One region of the Clostridium fungisolvens genome, then DNA from elsewhere that is predicted to be linked to it. Evidence: a T-box and tRNA genes for the amino acid it is inferred to sense, from the RefSeq annotation. Region 1 holds a T-box; the other holds one or more tRNA genes.
The links. A T-box is a leader RNA that pairs with one kind of tRNA and senses whether it is charged. The one in region 1 lies ahead of bsdtw1_RS15145 (alanine--tRNA ligase), so its partner is inferred to be a tRNA-Ala.
Positions count from the first base shown of each region.

Region 2: it has a tRNA-Ala gene. The T-box ahead of bsdtw1_RS15145 (alanine--tRNA ligase) is inferred to sense a tRNA for this amino acid. The anticodon was not compared.

Region 1 covers NZ_BLZR01000001.1:3,434,099-3,442,244, forward strand. Annotated here, with positions in the region: gene bsdtw1_RS15140 (helix-turn-helix domain-containing protein) at 1-282, shown strand, start outside; gene bsdtw1_RS15145 (alanine--tRNA ligase) at 527-2,296, opposite strand; T-box leader at 2,352-2,609, opposite strand; gene bsdtw1_RS15150 (DMT family transporter) at 2,774-3,691, opposite strand; gene bsdtw1_RS15155 (hypothetical protein) at 3,945-4,190, opposite strand; gene bsdtw1_RS15160 (VanZ family protein) at 4,663-5,211, shown strand; gene bsdtw1_RS15165 (class I SAM-dependent methyltransferase) at 5,478-6,134, shown strand; gene bsdtw1_RS15170 (DUF6652 family protein) at 6,375-6,944, shown strand; gene bsdtw1_RS15175 (hypothetical protein) at 7,069-7,479, shown strand; gene bsdtw1_RS15180 (alkaline phosphatase family protein) at 7,505-8,146, shown strand, end outside.
Region 2 covers NZ_BLZR01000001.1:4,505,775-4,513,920, forward strand. Annotated here, with positions in the region: gene bsdtw1_RS19990 (S66 peptidase family protein) at 1-691, shown strand, start outside; tRNA gene bsdtw1_RS19995 (tRNA-Cys) at 930-1,004, opposite strand; tRNA gene bsdtw1_RS20000 (tRNA-Phe) at 1,023-1,098, opposite strand; rRNA gene rrf (5S ribosomal RNA) at 1,105-1,222, opposite strand; rRNA gene bsdtw1_RS20010 (23S ribosomal RNA) at 1,279-4,184, opposite strand; tRNA gene bsdtw1_RS20015 (tRNA-Ile) at 4,313-4,389, opposite strand; tRNA gene bsdtw1_RS20020 (tRNA-Ala) at 4,395-4,470, opposite strand; rRNA gene bsdtw1_RS20025 (16S ribosomal RNA) at 4,595-6,114, opposite strand; gene bsdtw1_RS20030 (DUF5050 domain-containing protein) at 6,942-7,964, shown strand; gene murD (UDP-N-acetylmuramoyl-L-alanine--D-glutamate ligase) at 8,037-8,146, opposite strand, start outside.

The sequences.
Region 1 (8,146 bases):
AATTATCAGAGAAAAATATCTCTAAATGAGATCGCCACTGCTGGAAATGTATGCCGTAGTAGTTGCTGTGATATCTTTCAATTAATTTTACATAAGACTCCAATCTCTTATCTAACAGAATATAGACTAGAAAAAAGCATCGAGCTTTTAAATATTCCTTCACTTTCAGTTACTGAAATAGCACTCCAATGTGGCTTTAACGGCTCCAGTTATTTTACGGAAATATTCCATAAAAATTTTGGGTTTACACCAATGCAATATAGAAAAAAGAAACTTAGTTGAACTTAATCTACAAAAATACTATTGTTATATTTTTATAGAACAATCTTATAGATTAAACATTTATCTTTGACTATAATTACAGCAACAAATGGTCTTAAAGAAGTTATGAACTTACATGGGATAATAGAATAGTTCGAGCAAAGTAAAAACAACCTCTATGAAAAATTATAAAATTTAGATAGAGGTTGTTTTATTTTTTATAGCCACAAACTTATTTCACTTTTTTAAACTACGCAGTCTTTCATTATCCTATAGTAGCCTTAATTCTTCTTACTCCAGATGATGAGCTTTCTTCCTTAAATATTTTGAAACTCTTTAGCTCAGATGTATTTGAAGCATGAGGCCCCCCACATATTTCTTTGGAGTATCCAGGAATGGTATATACCTTTACAATCTCCCCATACTTGCTTTCAAAAACTCCAATAGCACCGTCTGCTCTTGCTTCTTCTAAGGTTTGTTCAGTACATACAACATCTATTCCTTTTGATATAGCCTCATTTACTATTTTTTCTACCTGTTCTAACTCTTCCTTCGTCAGCTTTCTTTCAAAGGAAAAATCAAATCTCAGCCTCTCTGAATTGATATTACTTCCCCTTTGATATACACTGTCCCCTAGCACTTTTCGAAGTGCAGCATTTAATAAATGAGTAGCTGTATGAAGCTTAGTTGTTCTCTCGCTATTGTCTGCAAGTCCTCCTTTGAACTTTTCAGCAGCACCTTTTCTAGACTTTTCTTGATGCTCCCTAAACTTTTCTTGAAAAGCAGATATATCTACATTTATCTTTCGTTCAGAGGCAATTTCAACAGTAAATTCAATTGGAAATCCAAAGGTATCATATAATTTGAAAGCTAAATCTCCACTTAAGCTATTGCCCTCCTCTAATTTAGAAAAATATCTCTCAGCCATCTTTAAACCGCTATCTAGAGTTTTTGAGAATAATAGATATTCCTTTTCAAGTTGCTCTAAAATAAACTTTTTATTTTTAACTAATTCAGAATATATATGGCCATAATTTTCAATAATTACTTCAGCAATACTGCAAATAATATTGCTATCAATTCCAAGTTTTTTAATTAACCTGATGGTACGCCTTATAAGTCTTCTTAATATATATCCTTGTTCAGAATTTGATGGTGTCACTCCCTTTGGGTCTCCCAAGATAAAGGTTGCTGCTCTCATATGATCACTGATTATACGAAAGGTCTCTTTGTTATCTTCTGTATATTTTATACCTGTAAGACTTTCTATCTTTTCTATAATAGGTTGAAATAGTTCTGTTTCATATACATTGTTATAGCCATTTAAAATCGTTAGTACACGCTCTAACCCCATTCCAGTATCTACATTTTTCTGTAGAAGCTCAGAATAAGTTCCGTCTTCATTCTTATTGTATTCCATGAAAACATTATTCCAAATCTCCACATATTTTCCACAGCTGCATGCAGGTCCACAATCTTCTCCACACTTTTCTTCACCCATATCATAGAAGATTTCTGTATCAGGACCACATGGCCCAGTTTTTCCTGCAGGTCCCCACCAGTTCTCATCTCTACCATAAAAATAAATCTGTTCTTTCTTAAGCCCATTTCTAATCCATATCTCTGCTGCCTCTGTATCTCTCGGTACTAGAGAATCACCTTCAAATACAGTGACTGCAAGTCTTTCTACAGGTATATTTAAATACTCTGTAAGAAATACATAGCTCATTGTAATAGACTCTTCCTTAAAATAATCTCCTAGAGACCAATTACCAAGCATCTCAAAAAAGGTTAAATGGGTATCATCCCCTACCTCATCAATATCACCCGTTCGAACACATTTTTGAACATCAACTAACCTCTTTCCCTGTGGGTGTTTTTCTCCTAAAAGATAAGGAACAAGGGGATGCATCCCTGCTGTAGTAAATAGTACGCTTGGATCATTATCAGGAAGCAGAGATGCTGAACCTATTGCTTTATGACCTCTCTTCTCAAAAAACTCTACATACATTTTTCTTAATTCATTTGCCTTCATTTTAACTCTCCTTTACTTATGAAAATAAAAAAGCCCTAAGCTGAATAAACTTTCAGCCTAGGGCGAACTATACAATCCGTGTTACCACCTAAATTCAGAGATTAACTCTGCACTCTGCAAGTACGAGGTGCTCAAAATGCAACCTGATACTAGTTTCCTTTTAACGGCAGAAAATCCGAAGAAGCCTACTAAGATCTCTCTTTTCGATTCACAGCTCAGAGACTGCTTCAATATAGCTTTCGTGAAGATTTCCACCTACCTCTTCTCTCTGTGACTACAGCTTATATCTACTATTTCTCATCATAGCCTTTAGGTTTTTAGTTGTATTAAAATTACCACAAAAGGAAACCAATGTCAATATATAAGAACTGAGTTAAGGTAGAAAATATTACTGCTTATATATTATCTTTATTAAACACTTATTATATTTAATCTCCATTTCAACAATAGACCTTACTATAAGGATATGATATACATCTATTCAATGGCACTGTGTTTTTCTATATTGTACACACCAAGTAAAATTATCAAAGTACCTATTAATTGAATCACTCTTATTTCCTCATTGAATATAAGAAACCCAGATACGATAGCCGTAGGCACTTCTAAGTTACCAATGACAGAGGTATTAAAAGATCCAATACGTTTTATAGAATAATAAAATAGCATTAGAGGTAAAAAAGCACATAACAAAGATAATATCATTATATAAATATAAGCCTTTATCGGCAGATTTAATTCTAAGCCCTTAGTAGGCAATCTATATATACAAAGAAAGATCAAAGAAAATAGCATAGAATAAAATGTTAGACTTATTGAATTAATATCCTTAAGCTTTTTAGATGAATACACATTCATAAATCCAAAACATGCAGCTGCTAAAATACCGTAAACTATACCTGTGGTTGAATATGAAAAAGGTAAAATTCCAATAACCATTGTACAGCCAATAAATATGGCAATAAGTAAAATAAAGCTCTTAATCGTAAACTTATTCTTTTCAAAAAACACTGAATATAAATAAATAAAAATTGGTGATGTATACAAAAGCACCGTAGCTATCCCTACTGGAAGATAGTAAAACGACTTATAATAAAACACCGTCATAAAGCAGTCACCTAATACACCAAGTACCATTAGCCTTAAAAAATCTGTCTTCCCTACTTTTAATGTTTTAATATTAAATATTGATAATGGGATAAATAGTAAAATCACAACAAATGTATATTGTAATATTATAAGATCGATAGATTCTATATTAAAAGAGAATATAAGCTTAATAAGAACCCCTGCAAGTCCGAATAAAATGGCTGAAAGTATAGAAGTAACGTAGCCAAGTTTCATTAGTATAAACCTACTTTCTATAAAATAATTTAATTCTAATAGCTCACTCATATAGATTCTCCTGTATAACCAATTAACTCTAATAATATTCGTAAACATAATCTAAATTAAAAATTGAGTTATACCGCCTTTAATAAATTATCATAATGTAGATTAAGTATCAAGATAGTCCTTTAATAACTTAAAAATCATCTCAACAATATTCTTAAATACAACTAAGCAAAAAAACTGGTTTCCATTCAAAACAGAAACCAGCTTAGCTACCTAGTATTTTTCAAATTATCCTGACATTAGATTCATCTTATTAGACCTTTTTATCTAATAACAAACCATGACCAACATCACCATACATTAAGGCTGTCTTAACTTCTTCTACATAACTCTTATGAGCCATATAATCTTCCTCGTTTTTATTCTCAGCAGCTTTACCATCCTTGTTACGCCACTGTTTTTTCTTTTTAAGAAGAATATTCCTAAACTTATAATCTTTCTGTATGACACGGACTTTAGATACTGAAATAATACCTTCTACTTTCTTTTCATCAGCCATACATAAAACTCCTTCCTTGGATATTTAATTAGGTCTTTCTATTATAATTATCGTAGAAAAAATATATAGATGAAGCACTTCATATTAAGAATATTATTCTTTAAGATACATTCAAGTTATAAAAATAAGCCTCACAAACCTTTTGATATCATTAGTGATAATCTTTTCATCATAACCACCCTTTTTCATATTATTAATGTATTTTTAGTAATTAAGAAATTTGTATCCCTACTTTATGACTATAATTTCTCAAAACTACGTTGGTAGCATTCTTCTTATAACTCTTTAAAAGAAAAGGTTTAACCCATCTATATTTATAAAAGTGTAAGTGATCGATATCAAAGATATGGTATAATAATCACGCTATTTGAAAAAATCACATAAAACTGTAAATCCAAAATAAATCTAATTAGATTATTTATAAACTGAATTTCGGTGAATAAGCCGGGATGGAATGAAAAATGGAGGTATTATGAATAAACGTGAAAAATTTAAAACAGTCTTTTTATATGGTGTTTTCATTTGTTATGTACTTTTTTTAGTTAAATTATTGATTCTATCAAGAGTTTCGCTTTCAGATCCGTTTAATAGCCAAAGCACTTCATCGAGGTCAATCAATCTCATTCCTTTTCATAGTATAAAGGAATATATATCTGGTAGCACTGAGAATTTAAAAAGATTTGCTTTTAGCAATGTAGTTGGAAATATCGTTATTTTTATTCCCCTCGGTGTATATTTGCCATTACTCAAGAAAGATAAAAGAGTAATAAACAATATATTATTTATTTTCATCATGAGCTTACTTGTTGAAATCATTCAAGGGATTTTAGGCATCGGAGCATCAGACATTGATGATATAATTCTAAATTGTTTGGGTGGATATATTGGTATTTTAGGTTATAAGTTTTTATTACTTATATTACGAGACGAGAAAAAAGTACATACAGTAGTCACAATACTCTCTGCCATAGGATTACCTGCCCTATTATTTTTATTATTCATGGTGAAATTGAGGCTCTAAATATATTTATTGCATTTAAGTTTAATATAGCTTCATTTTTAAAGCCTTTCTGCTAATGATGCAGAAAGGCTTTTCTAATATTTGTATAAGTTTTCTAGCCTAAAGTATTTAGTTCCTTCTGTAAAGCCATACTTAAAGACTTTTATATTTGGAAATAAATTTATCTACTCTATCTTGTAAAATATTTGTATTTATTCAATTATCTAATATATAATTAAATAAATAGAAAACTATTCTATTTAGAAATTTAAAATATGAGGGGGTAAATGATAGTGCTTAAAGTGGAAAATATGGATGCACATTTTAATAAATGTGCTTCAGATTATGACAGAAACTTTTATGAAGATCTTGGTATGGGTGAGTTCTATGATGAAATTGAGAACCAGTTCAACATATGCGGACAACCTAAAAACATTTTAGTCCTCGGCTGTGGTACAGGATTAGAAATAGAAAGAATTAAATATTCCGCAACAGTTACTGCCATAGATATTTCTCTCGGCATGCTAGAACAGCTGCTGAAAAAGGACTTGCATCCAAAGGTGACCTTAAATACAATTTGTGGTTCATATTTTGATGTTCCTTTTGCTGAAAACAGCTTTGATCTTGTGCTTTCAACTTATTCCCTGCATCATTTTAACATAGAGCAAAAAACTAAACTCTATAAAAAAATATATGATTGTTTGAAAATAGGTGCGTATTTCATAAATGGTGATACTGTTTGTAAAGACAAAGATACAGAAATTAAGCTACTAAAAAATGCAGAAGATTTATATAGAAATCAACAAGCTCCTTTTGGAACTATTCATATTGATGTTCCTCTTGCCTTAGATACTGAGCTCACTCTCCTTTGTGATATAGGTTTTAATAATATTTCAGTGGAGAAGAGATGGACTAATGCTTCGCTAATCAAGGTGGTAAAGTAGAAATTACTAATATGACTACATTTACTGCACTTTGTACGTTATTGTGTAACACCTCTTATTTATAGATAAACCGGTTCCAATATGAAATAGTTTATTTGAAGATGAGCCACTTCTATCTGAAATCTATTTTCAAAACTCCTCTAGGTTCTGAGAGGAGAATCTGAAAATACAAATTTAATTATGAATTTGTTCATCTATATAATAATTAGGAAGTAAAAATTAATATGTAGGAGTAGATACATGAAAAATGTTAAGAACACACTTATAGGGCTATACTTCAACCTTTTTATGGTAGTTTTATCATTAATTCTTCTATTAAGAGGATTAATACATGGTAATACTGGCAACTGGCTGAAGTGGATATTAGTATTTGCACTTATTTCTTCAGAAATTTTAAACATAGTTTTTGCAGGAATAAACACTGTAAATTCTTTTATTCTTTTTAAAAACAGTGACTATAACTCAATGCGAAAGAATATGAAAGCACTTAAATTTGGAGTAATTCCTTACTTTGTTATTAATTTTATTATATATGGTTTATTGTTTTTACTATTTTTTGCTGCATCTAGAGGATTGATTTTATTCACACCTATACCATTTTTATTTTTGATTCCTGTTTTTTTTGCATACCTTACGGTGATATTTACATCAAGTTATGGATTAGGTTTTTCACTAATTTTATATAAAGAAAAAATGATTAGCACAGGAAAACTGGTACTGCACATTATACTACAACTATGTTTTGTCCTAGATGTATTAGACACGATAATTTTACTAGCCAAAAATAAAACTGTGAAAATTAGTGGATAGAAATATGGTATAATAATCCTACTATTTAAAAAATGCTATGAATTCACAAGAAAAAAATAAATCTAATTAGATTATTTTATGATATATTGACTGAATACGGTTGTGTATAAGGAGAAAAGTCAGAATGACAACAAAGGAAAATAACGAAAATATTGATGAAACTAATAAAGAGGGAAAAATAAACAAAATAGAAGATCTTGTTTCAAGTTATAGAAAAGATGTTTTACAACGCTATTTTGGTGAAAAAGGTGGAAAAAACCTCTTATATTCAATAATTGGTATATGTTTATTGAGAGGTTTAATCGGCAAATTTGCCTTTCATCAGCCGTTCTTATATTCTTTTTTGTATCCATTAATTCTAGTTGGATTGGTTTCTGTCTTATATATAACATTAAAACTCATAAGCTTTAAAAGTCCTAAAATTTCAAAAATTTTAAGTGGAATTCTTCTTATAGCTTGCTGCACTATTTTAATACTGGTTTTTTTACTTTTAATTGTTTTGCTTCTGAATAAACTTTTACACTTCTGGTTCTAAATTTTATAAAAGTAGGAGGAGAAATATGTTTGTTGATTATAATAATAGTATCGTAAATCTTGCTTGCTCTATCTTAAAATATTTTGGTGCTGAAAGTGAACATAATACACTAAAAGAAGTGGATGAGCTTTTGAAAGATCAATACAAAAATGTAGTTGTCTTGCTATTAGATGGATTAGGAGTTGATGCATTACAATATCATTTATCGGAAAATGATTTTTTCCGAAAGAATATGATTAAGGAATATTCATCTGTGTTTCCTCCAACTACTACATCAGCAACTACCTCTATTGAAAGTGGTTTAACCCCTTTTGAACATGGGTGGTTAGGATGGAGTTTGTATTTTAGTGAAATAAATAAAATTGTAAACGCATTTATCAATACGGATAAGGATACAGAAATTCAGGCGGCGGATTATCATGTTGCCAGTAAATTTATACCTTATAAAAGTATTTATGAAAAAATAAGAGTTGCTGGGATGGCCAACGCATATAGTGTATCTAAATTCGGAAGCAATAAAATAAAAACCTTTGATGAATTGACTGATGAAGTAGAAAGGTTATGTGCTACCTCCGAGAAAAAATACATATATGGATATTGGGAAAATCCTGATAGCTTAATGCATGAGTTTGGTTGCTATAACAGTCTGGTTACTGAGAATATAAAA
Region 2 (8,146 bases), 1.1 Mb from region 1:
TGTTTGTTTCAGAGGTGGGTATGGAAGTGCGCGAATGCTACCTTATCTGGACTTGGGCGTTATAAAAAGACATCCTAAAATATTTTGCGGTTATAGTGATATAACTTTGATTTTAAATTATCTATACAAGAAGTTAGGTCTTATAACCTTTCATGGTCCAATGGTAAAATCAGATTTCTCAGATTTAACTACTCGAGATAGCTTTTTTAATGCCGTTATGGATAGATCATGTAATTATAAAATAGATTTAAATTCTTTCGACTCAGTACAAGTTCATAATACCAAAAATATAAGCGGAAAGCTTGTAGGTGGAAATCTCTCTATTATTTGTAGTAGTTTAGGAACTCCCTTTGAAATTGATACAAAGGATAAAATCCTATTTCTAGAAGATGTGAATGAAAAGATTTATTCAATTGATAGAATGCTAACTCAACTTAATTTAGCTAATAAATTAAAATACTGCAAGGGATTTATACTAGGCAATTTTACACCAAACGAAAATGACATGAAAGAACATAATTTCACACTAAATGAACTTATTGCTCAAAAAATATTACCCTTAAGAAAGCCTACTATTGTTAACTTACCTTTCGGTCATGAACATCAAAATATAACGCTTCCAGTAGGTGGCTCTGTTAAAATAGATTTTGAAGCAGGCTTAATAACTCCAGTTAAAGAGTTCGTATTATAAATAATCCACAGAAATAAAAATAATCAACAATAGTTATCCACAAAAACTGTGTATTATTTTGATTTTTCTGTGACTAACTTTTGATTTTTCTGAATTTTATCGCAGAATAGTGTTCTTTTATATACTTATCCACAATTGTATCTATTTTTTATTATACTTAGTATTAACTAAAACCATACATTTATTTAGCTTATACAAAACAAAAGTCTGTAAACAAAAAGTTTACAGACTTTATTTTTGGAGGCGCCACCCGGATTTGAACCGGGGCATAAAGGTTTTGCAGACCTTGACCTTACCGCTTGGCTATAGCGCCGAATTAATTTAAAATAAATGGTGGCCAGACCAGGAATCGAACCAGGGACACGAGGATTTTCAGTCCTCTGCTCTACCGACTGAGCTATCTAGCCACATTTACCTAGCGACCACTTACTCTCCCACACAGTCGCCCATGCAGTACCATCAGCCGTCTAAGTCTTAACCTTCGTGTTCGGTATGGGTACGGGTGTAACCCTTAGACGCATCATCACTAGATATTGAAAGATTATTCTTTCAAAATTGCACTTAAGTTTACTTTGTAATATCTTGTATTGGTCAAGCCCTCGACCTATTAGTATCGGTCAGCTGAACATGTTACCATGCTTACACCTCCGACCTATCAACCTCGTGTTCTTCGAGGGGTCTTACTAGCTTACGCTATGGGAAATCTAATCTTGAGGTGGGCTTCACGCTTAGATGCTTTCAGCGTTTATCCCTTCCCGACGTAGCTACCCAGCTATGCTCCTGGCGGAACAACTGGTGCACCAGAGGTCAGTCCATCCCGGTCCTCTCGTACTAAGGACAGCTCCTCTCAAATTTCCTACGCCCGCGACGGATAGGGACCGAACTGTCTCACGACGTTCTGAACCCAGCTCGCGTGCCGCTTTAATGGGCGAACAGCCCAACCCTTGGGACCTACTTCAGCCCCAGGATGCGACGAGCCGACATCGAGGTGCCAAACCTCCCCGTCGATGTGGACTCTTGGGGGAGATCAGCCTGTTATCCCCGAGGTAGCTTTTATCCGTTGAGCGATGGCCCTCCCACGAGGTACCACCGGATCACTAAGCCCGACTTTCGTCCCTGCTCCACTTGTGGGTGTCGCAGTCAGGCTCCCTTCTGCCTTTGCACTCTACGAACGATTTCCGACCGTTCTGAGGGAACCTTTGGGCGCCTCCGTTACTTTTTTGGAGGCGACCGCCCCAGTCAAACTGCCCACCTAACAATGTCCCGTCACCAGCTTCATGGTGCCCGGTTAGAATCCCAGTACTGTCAGGGTGGTATCCCAAGGACGACTCCACATCCCCTAACGAGGATGCTTCCAAGTCTCCCACCTATCCTGTACAGACAATACCGAAACTCAATGCTAAGCTACAGTAAAGCTCTACGGGGTCTTTCCGTCCAATCGCGGGTAGCAAGCATCTTCACTTGCACTACAACTTCGCCGGATTTACAGTTGAGACAGTGCCCAAGTCATTACGCCATTCGTGCGGGTCAGAACTTACCTGACAAGGAATTTCGCTACCTTAGGACCGTTATAGTTACGGCCGCCGTTTACTGGGGCTTAAGTTCACCGCTTCGCGTTACCGCTAACGATTCCCCTTAACCTTCCAGCACCGGGCAGGCGTCAGCCCCTATACATCAGCTTTCGCTTTAGCAGAGACCTGTGTTTTTGCTAAACAGTTGCTTGGGCCTATTCTCTGCGACCTACTCTCGTAGGCACCCCTTCTCCCGAAGTTACGGGGTCAATTTGCCGAGTTCCTTAACTGTAATTCTTCCGCCGGCCTTAGGATTCTCTCCTCACCTACCTGTGTCGGTTTGCGGTACGGGTACTACATTTCTCCCTAGAAGCTTTTCTTGGCAGCGTAGAATCAAGTACTTCAGCCTAAAAGGCCTTCCCCATCACACCTCAGCTAATACAGGCGGATTTGCCTACCTGTATACCTAAGTGCTTAGACTAGCATCCAATAGCTAGCACACTCTATCTTCCTGCGTCACTCCATCGGTAATAACGATTTGCAGTAGTATCGGAATATCAACCGATTGTCCATCACCTACGCCTTTCGGCCTCGGCTTAGGTCCCGACTAACCCTCAGCGGACGAGCCTTCCTGAGGAAACCTTAGGTTTTCGGCCACTAGGATTCTCACCTAGTTCTCGCTACTGATGCCAACATACTCACTCGTAATCAGTCCACCGCTCCTTACGGTACGACTTCAGCCCGATTACGACGCTCCCCTACCCCAGCAGATAAATCTGCTAGCCGTAGCTTCGGTGATAAGTTTGAGCCCCGAACATCTTCGGCGCAGGATCTCTCGACTAGTGAGCTATTACGCACTCTTTTAATGAGTGGCTGCTTCTAAGCCAACATCCTAGTTGTCTTAGAAATCCCACATCCTTTTCCACTTAACTTATACTTTGGGACCTTAGCTGACGATCTGGGCTGTTTCCCTTTTGACTACGGATCTTATCATTCGCAGTCTGACTGCCGGACTAATACTATATGGCATTCGGAGTTTGATAAGGTTCGGTAAGCGATATGCCCCCTAGCCCATTCAGTGCTCTACCTCCATTAGTCATATCCGACGCTAGCCCTAAAGCTATTTCGGGGAGAACCAGCTATCTCCGAGTTCGATTGGAATTTCTCCGCTATCCACAGCTCATCCCATGGTTTTTCAACACCAACGTGGTTCGGTCCTCCACGAAGTTTTACCTTCGCTTCAACCTGGCCATGGATAGGTCACCCGGTTTCGGGTCTACGGCATGCAACTAGTCGCCCTATTCAGACTCGGTTTCCCTTCGGCTCCGTACCTTAAGTACTTAACCTCGCTACATACCGTAACTCGTTGGCTCGTTCTACAAAAAGCACATCATCACACACATATGGTGCTATGATCGGTTGTAGGCACACGGTTTCAGGTTCTATTTCACTCCCCTCCCGGGGTTCTTTTCACCTTTCCCTCACGGTACTTCTTCACTATCGGTCATCAAGTAGTATTTAGCCTTGGGAGGTGGTCCTCCCTGCTTCCCACAAGGTTTCACGTGTCTCGTGGTACTCTGGAGCAGAACTATGGTCTTCTTGTTTCACTTACAGGACTATTACCTTCTACGGTGTATCTTTCCAGATATCTTCAATTACAATAGCCACCAATGTTATGTTCTGTCCGCAACCCCAAAGATAAATCTTTGGTTTGGGCTCTTCCGATTTCGCTCGCCGCTACTGACGGAATCGATTTTTCTTTCTCTTCCTCTAGGTACTTAGATGTTTCAGTTCCCTAGGTTTACCCTCCTATAGCTATGTATTCACTATAGGATACGTAGGGTTACCTACGTGAGTTTCCTCATTCGGAGATCTTTGGATCACAGGCTATTTGCGCCTACCCAAAGCTTATCGCAGCTTGTCACGTCCTTCTTCGGCTCTTGATGCCAAGGCATTCACCATGCGCCCTTTGTAGCTTGACCTATCAAATCAAATTTGAGTTACAAATTTGCTGATTTACTAAAATACTAGCGTGCATTTTAGTAATCAATTTATTACAAAGAATAGTAAATATCTTTACTTTAACTTATGTGCAATTTTCAAAGAACAATGGTGGGCTTAAATGGACTCGAACCATCGACCTCACGCTTATCAGGCGTGCGCTCTAACCAGCTGAGCTATAAGCCCACAAATGGTGGAGATAAAGAGATTCGAACTCTTGACCCCCTGCGTGCAAGGCAGGTGCTCTCCCAACTGAGCTATACCCCCATATGTGTATATTAAATTAAGATGCCAATTACTTGGTATCTCAAAATTAAACAGAGAGAGATTCTAACCAGAATTCGTATATATTAAGTCTGAAATGCATCAGTACTTAATAATTTCTCCATAGAAAGGAGGTGATCCAGCCGCAGGTTCTCCTACGGCTACCTTGTTACGACTTCACCCCAATCGCTGACCCTACCTTCGGCTGCTGCCTCCCTTACGGGTTAGCTCACAGACTTCGGGTATTGCCAACTCTCATGGTGTGACGGGCGGTGTGTACAAGGCCCGGGAACGTATTCACCGCGACATGCTGATTCGCGATTACTAGCAACTCCGGCTTCATGTAGGCGAGTTTCAGCCTACAATCCGAACTGGGACAAGTTTTTGAGATTTGCTCCACCTCACGGTCTTGCGTCTCTTTGTACTTGCCATTGTAGCACGTGTGTAGCCCTAGACATAAGGGGCATGATGATTTGACGTCATCCCCACCTTCCTCCCGGTTAACCCGGGCAGTCTCGCTAGAGTGCTCAACTAAATGGTAGCAACTAACAATAAGGGTTGCGCTCGTTGCGGGACTTAACCCAACATCTCACGACACGAGCTGACGACAACCATGCACCACCTGTCTTCCTGTCGGTACCAAAGGTACCGACTTCCCCGGTTAAGGGTAATTCAGGAGATGTCAAGTCTAGGTAAGGTTCTTCGCGTTGCTTCGAATTAAACCACATGCTCCGCTGCTTGTGCGGGCCCCCGTCAATTCCTTTGAGTTTTAATCTTGCGACCGTACTCCCCAGGCGGGATACTTATTGTGTTAACGGCGGCACGGAGGTGTTGAAACCCCCACACCTAGTATCCATCGTTTACGGCGTGGACTACCAGGGTATCTAATCCTGTTTGCTCCCCACGCTTTCGAGCCTCAGTGTCAGTTACAGTCCAGAAAGTCGCCTTCGCCACTGGTGTTCTTCCTAATCTCTACGCATTTCACCGCTACACTAGGAATTCCACTTTCCTCTCCTGCACTCTAGATATCCAGTTTGGAATGCAGCACCCAAGTTAAGCTCAGGTATTTCACATCCCACTTAAATATCCACCTACGCTCCCTTTACGCCCAGTAAATCCGGACAACGCTTGCCACCTACGTATTACCGCGGCTGCTGGCACGTAGTTAGCCGTGGCTTCCTCCTTGGGTACCGTCATTATCGTCCCCAAAGACAGAGCTTTACAACCCGAAGGCCTTCATCACTCACGCGGCGTTGCTGCATCAGGGTTTCCCCCATTGTGCAATATTCCCCACTGCTGCCTCCCGTAGGAGTCTGGACCGTATCTCAGTTCCAATGTGGCCGATCACCCTCTCAGGTCGGCTACGCATCGTCGCCTTGGTGAGCCATTACCTCACCAACTAGCTAATGCGCCGCGGGTCCATCTTATAGCGGATTGCTCCTTTGATTTTCATTTCATGCGAAACGAAAATGTTATGCGGTATTAATCTTCCTTTCGGAAGGCTATCCCCCTCTATAAGGCAGGTTACCCACGTGTTACTCACCCGTCCGCCGCTAAGAAAGTTCCGAAGAACTTTCTCCGCTCGACTTGCATGTGTTAGGCACGCCGCCAGCGTTCGTCCTGAGCCAGGATCAAACTCTCAATTTAAAGTTTAATCATAGCTTACTTACTTAGTAAGTCTTTTTTCAAAAGAATTGCTGGTTTAGTTTAAGTCTAGTTTTAGACTTTGTTTATCTTCTCTGTTTAATTTTCAAAGACCAGTGCAATCGTTTCCGACTGCTTAATAATATTAACATTTAAGATTTAAATTGTCAACTTATTTTTTCAACAAGTTTTAATTTATTATCTTGTCACTCATCTGCGACGTTTATTATAGTAACATTTTTATTATTTTACTCATTCCTATCTATGATATAAATAAAGAAATTATCTCACTATAGTTTTATTTTACTAATATATTTAAGCTATTTCTATTAATGATACACGTGGTAATGTTTATAAATAAATTTGTATTTTATTGTTAATATATCTAATATCATTACGATAATATACTTAGTATACATCTACTTTTTTGAATTATTAACAGAACGTTTTACATGTTATATATTCTTTTTTATTCTTTAGTAGTGTAATTTTTTTAGGCACTAAAGTTTAACTACAAGCAGTTTTGTCTAAATCATTTTTTTAAAGAATAAAAAACTTATAACTAACAATCAATTGATATATACTTAAATATGAACTACTTCAATCAAAAATCTATTTTTAAACTTCTCATGTTTTCTCATGAATAGAACTTTAAGCCATGGATTCAAGTATGAAGTAATTTATTAATGATTAAAACTATAAACCAAAAAACTATATTCATTAACAGAATTTAGTAAAGTCAATATTAGTATTTAAATAGTTCTGTATGAGATTTTACACTACTATTTATAAATCTATATATTTTATAAATAATACTTAGGAGGAAAAGCATGAAGAAATTTTTAATTTGTTCAGTTATCGTATTTTCTTTTTTATTAGTTGGTTGTTCATCTAAAAGCAATTCAACAAACTCAAGCACTAATAGTAGCAATTCAACTGAGATAAAAATAACTTCTCCAACTACAGAAAATAATTCAAACAATGATGTAAAAAATGATACAAAAAGCATCTCAGTGTCTGGAGATCCTATTGTCGCTCTACCGATCGTAAAAGTAGGTAACAATATATATGTATCTCAATGGAAAGACAATAATAGGTTATATGAATATTTAGGTAGCGATATTAACTCAATAAATGATTTGCTCAAAGCTACAAAGAAATATGATTTATTTTCTAGAGAAATGGTTCAAGATACTGAAAAAATATATTTTACTAATATATCTGATAACGGCAATATATATACTTTATCTGATAGCACAAAGGAAGTAAAAAAACTTGATAACAGCAAAAGTTCAAATATAACTTTAGGAGCCGACGGATTATATTTTATAAATCAAAGTGATAACAGTAAGATTTATAAAATAAATTTGAGCGATAATACTAAAACTGCAGTAATTCAAGATTCTGTAGGAAAGTTTCTTTTATTTAACGATACAATAATATATCAAAATAAAAATGACAAATTCAAACTATACGCTTACTCTCTTACTGATAAAACAAAAACTGAACTAACTAGTAATTCGGCTGAAAGCTTTGGTGTTGCTAACAACAAACTAATTTATGTTAATTCAGGAGATCAAGATTCTATATGGAGTTTAGATTTGCAGAGCATGGAAGATAAGAAGCTTATGAATGTTGAAGCAGAGAACCTACAAGTAATTTCAGGAAGAATATTCTTTATAAATAGGTCTTCAGGTAATTATTTAAACGAATTAATTTCACCTGCAAACGGAACAGCATCAACAAACCCAATTATAAACGAAGGTGTTGAGCAATACTTTATATCTGAAAACACTGTATACTATGAATCAAAAACTTCTCATAATGATATAAAAACATATAATATCAAATAATCGAAATTTTTATACTTTGCTTTACATAATAAAAGACGCTAATGCCTACTTCATTAGCGTCTTTTTTATTAACTATAAATTGTTAACTATCTCTTTAAATTTATTTCCTCTTACTTCAAAGTTTGCAAACATATCAAAGCTTGCACAAGCAGGAGATAGCGCAACTATATCCTCTTCGTCTG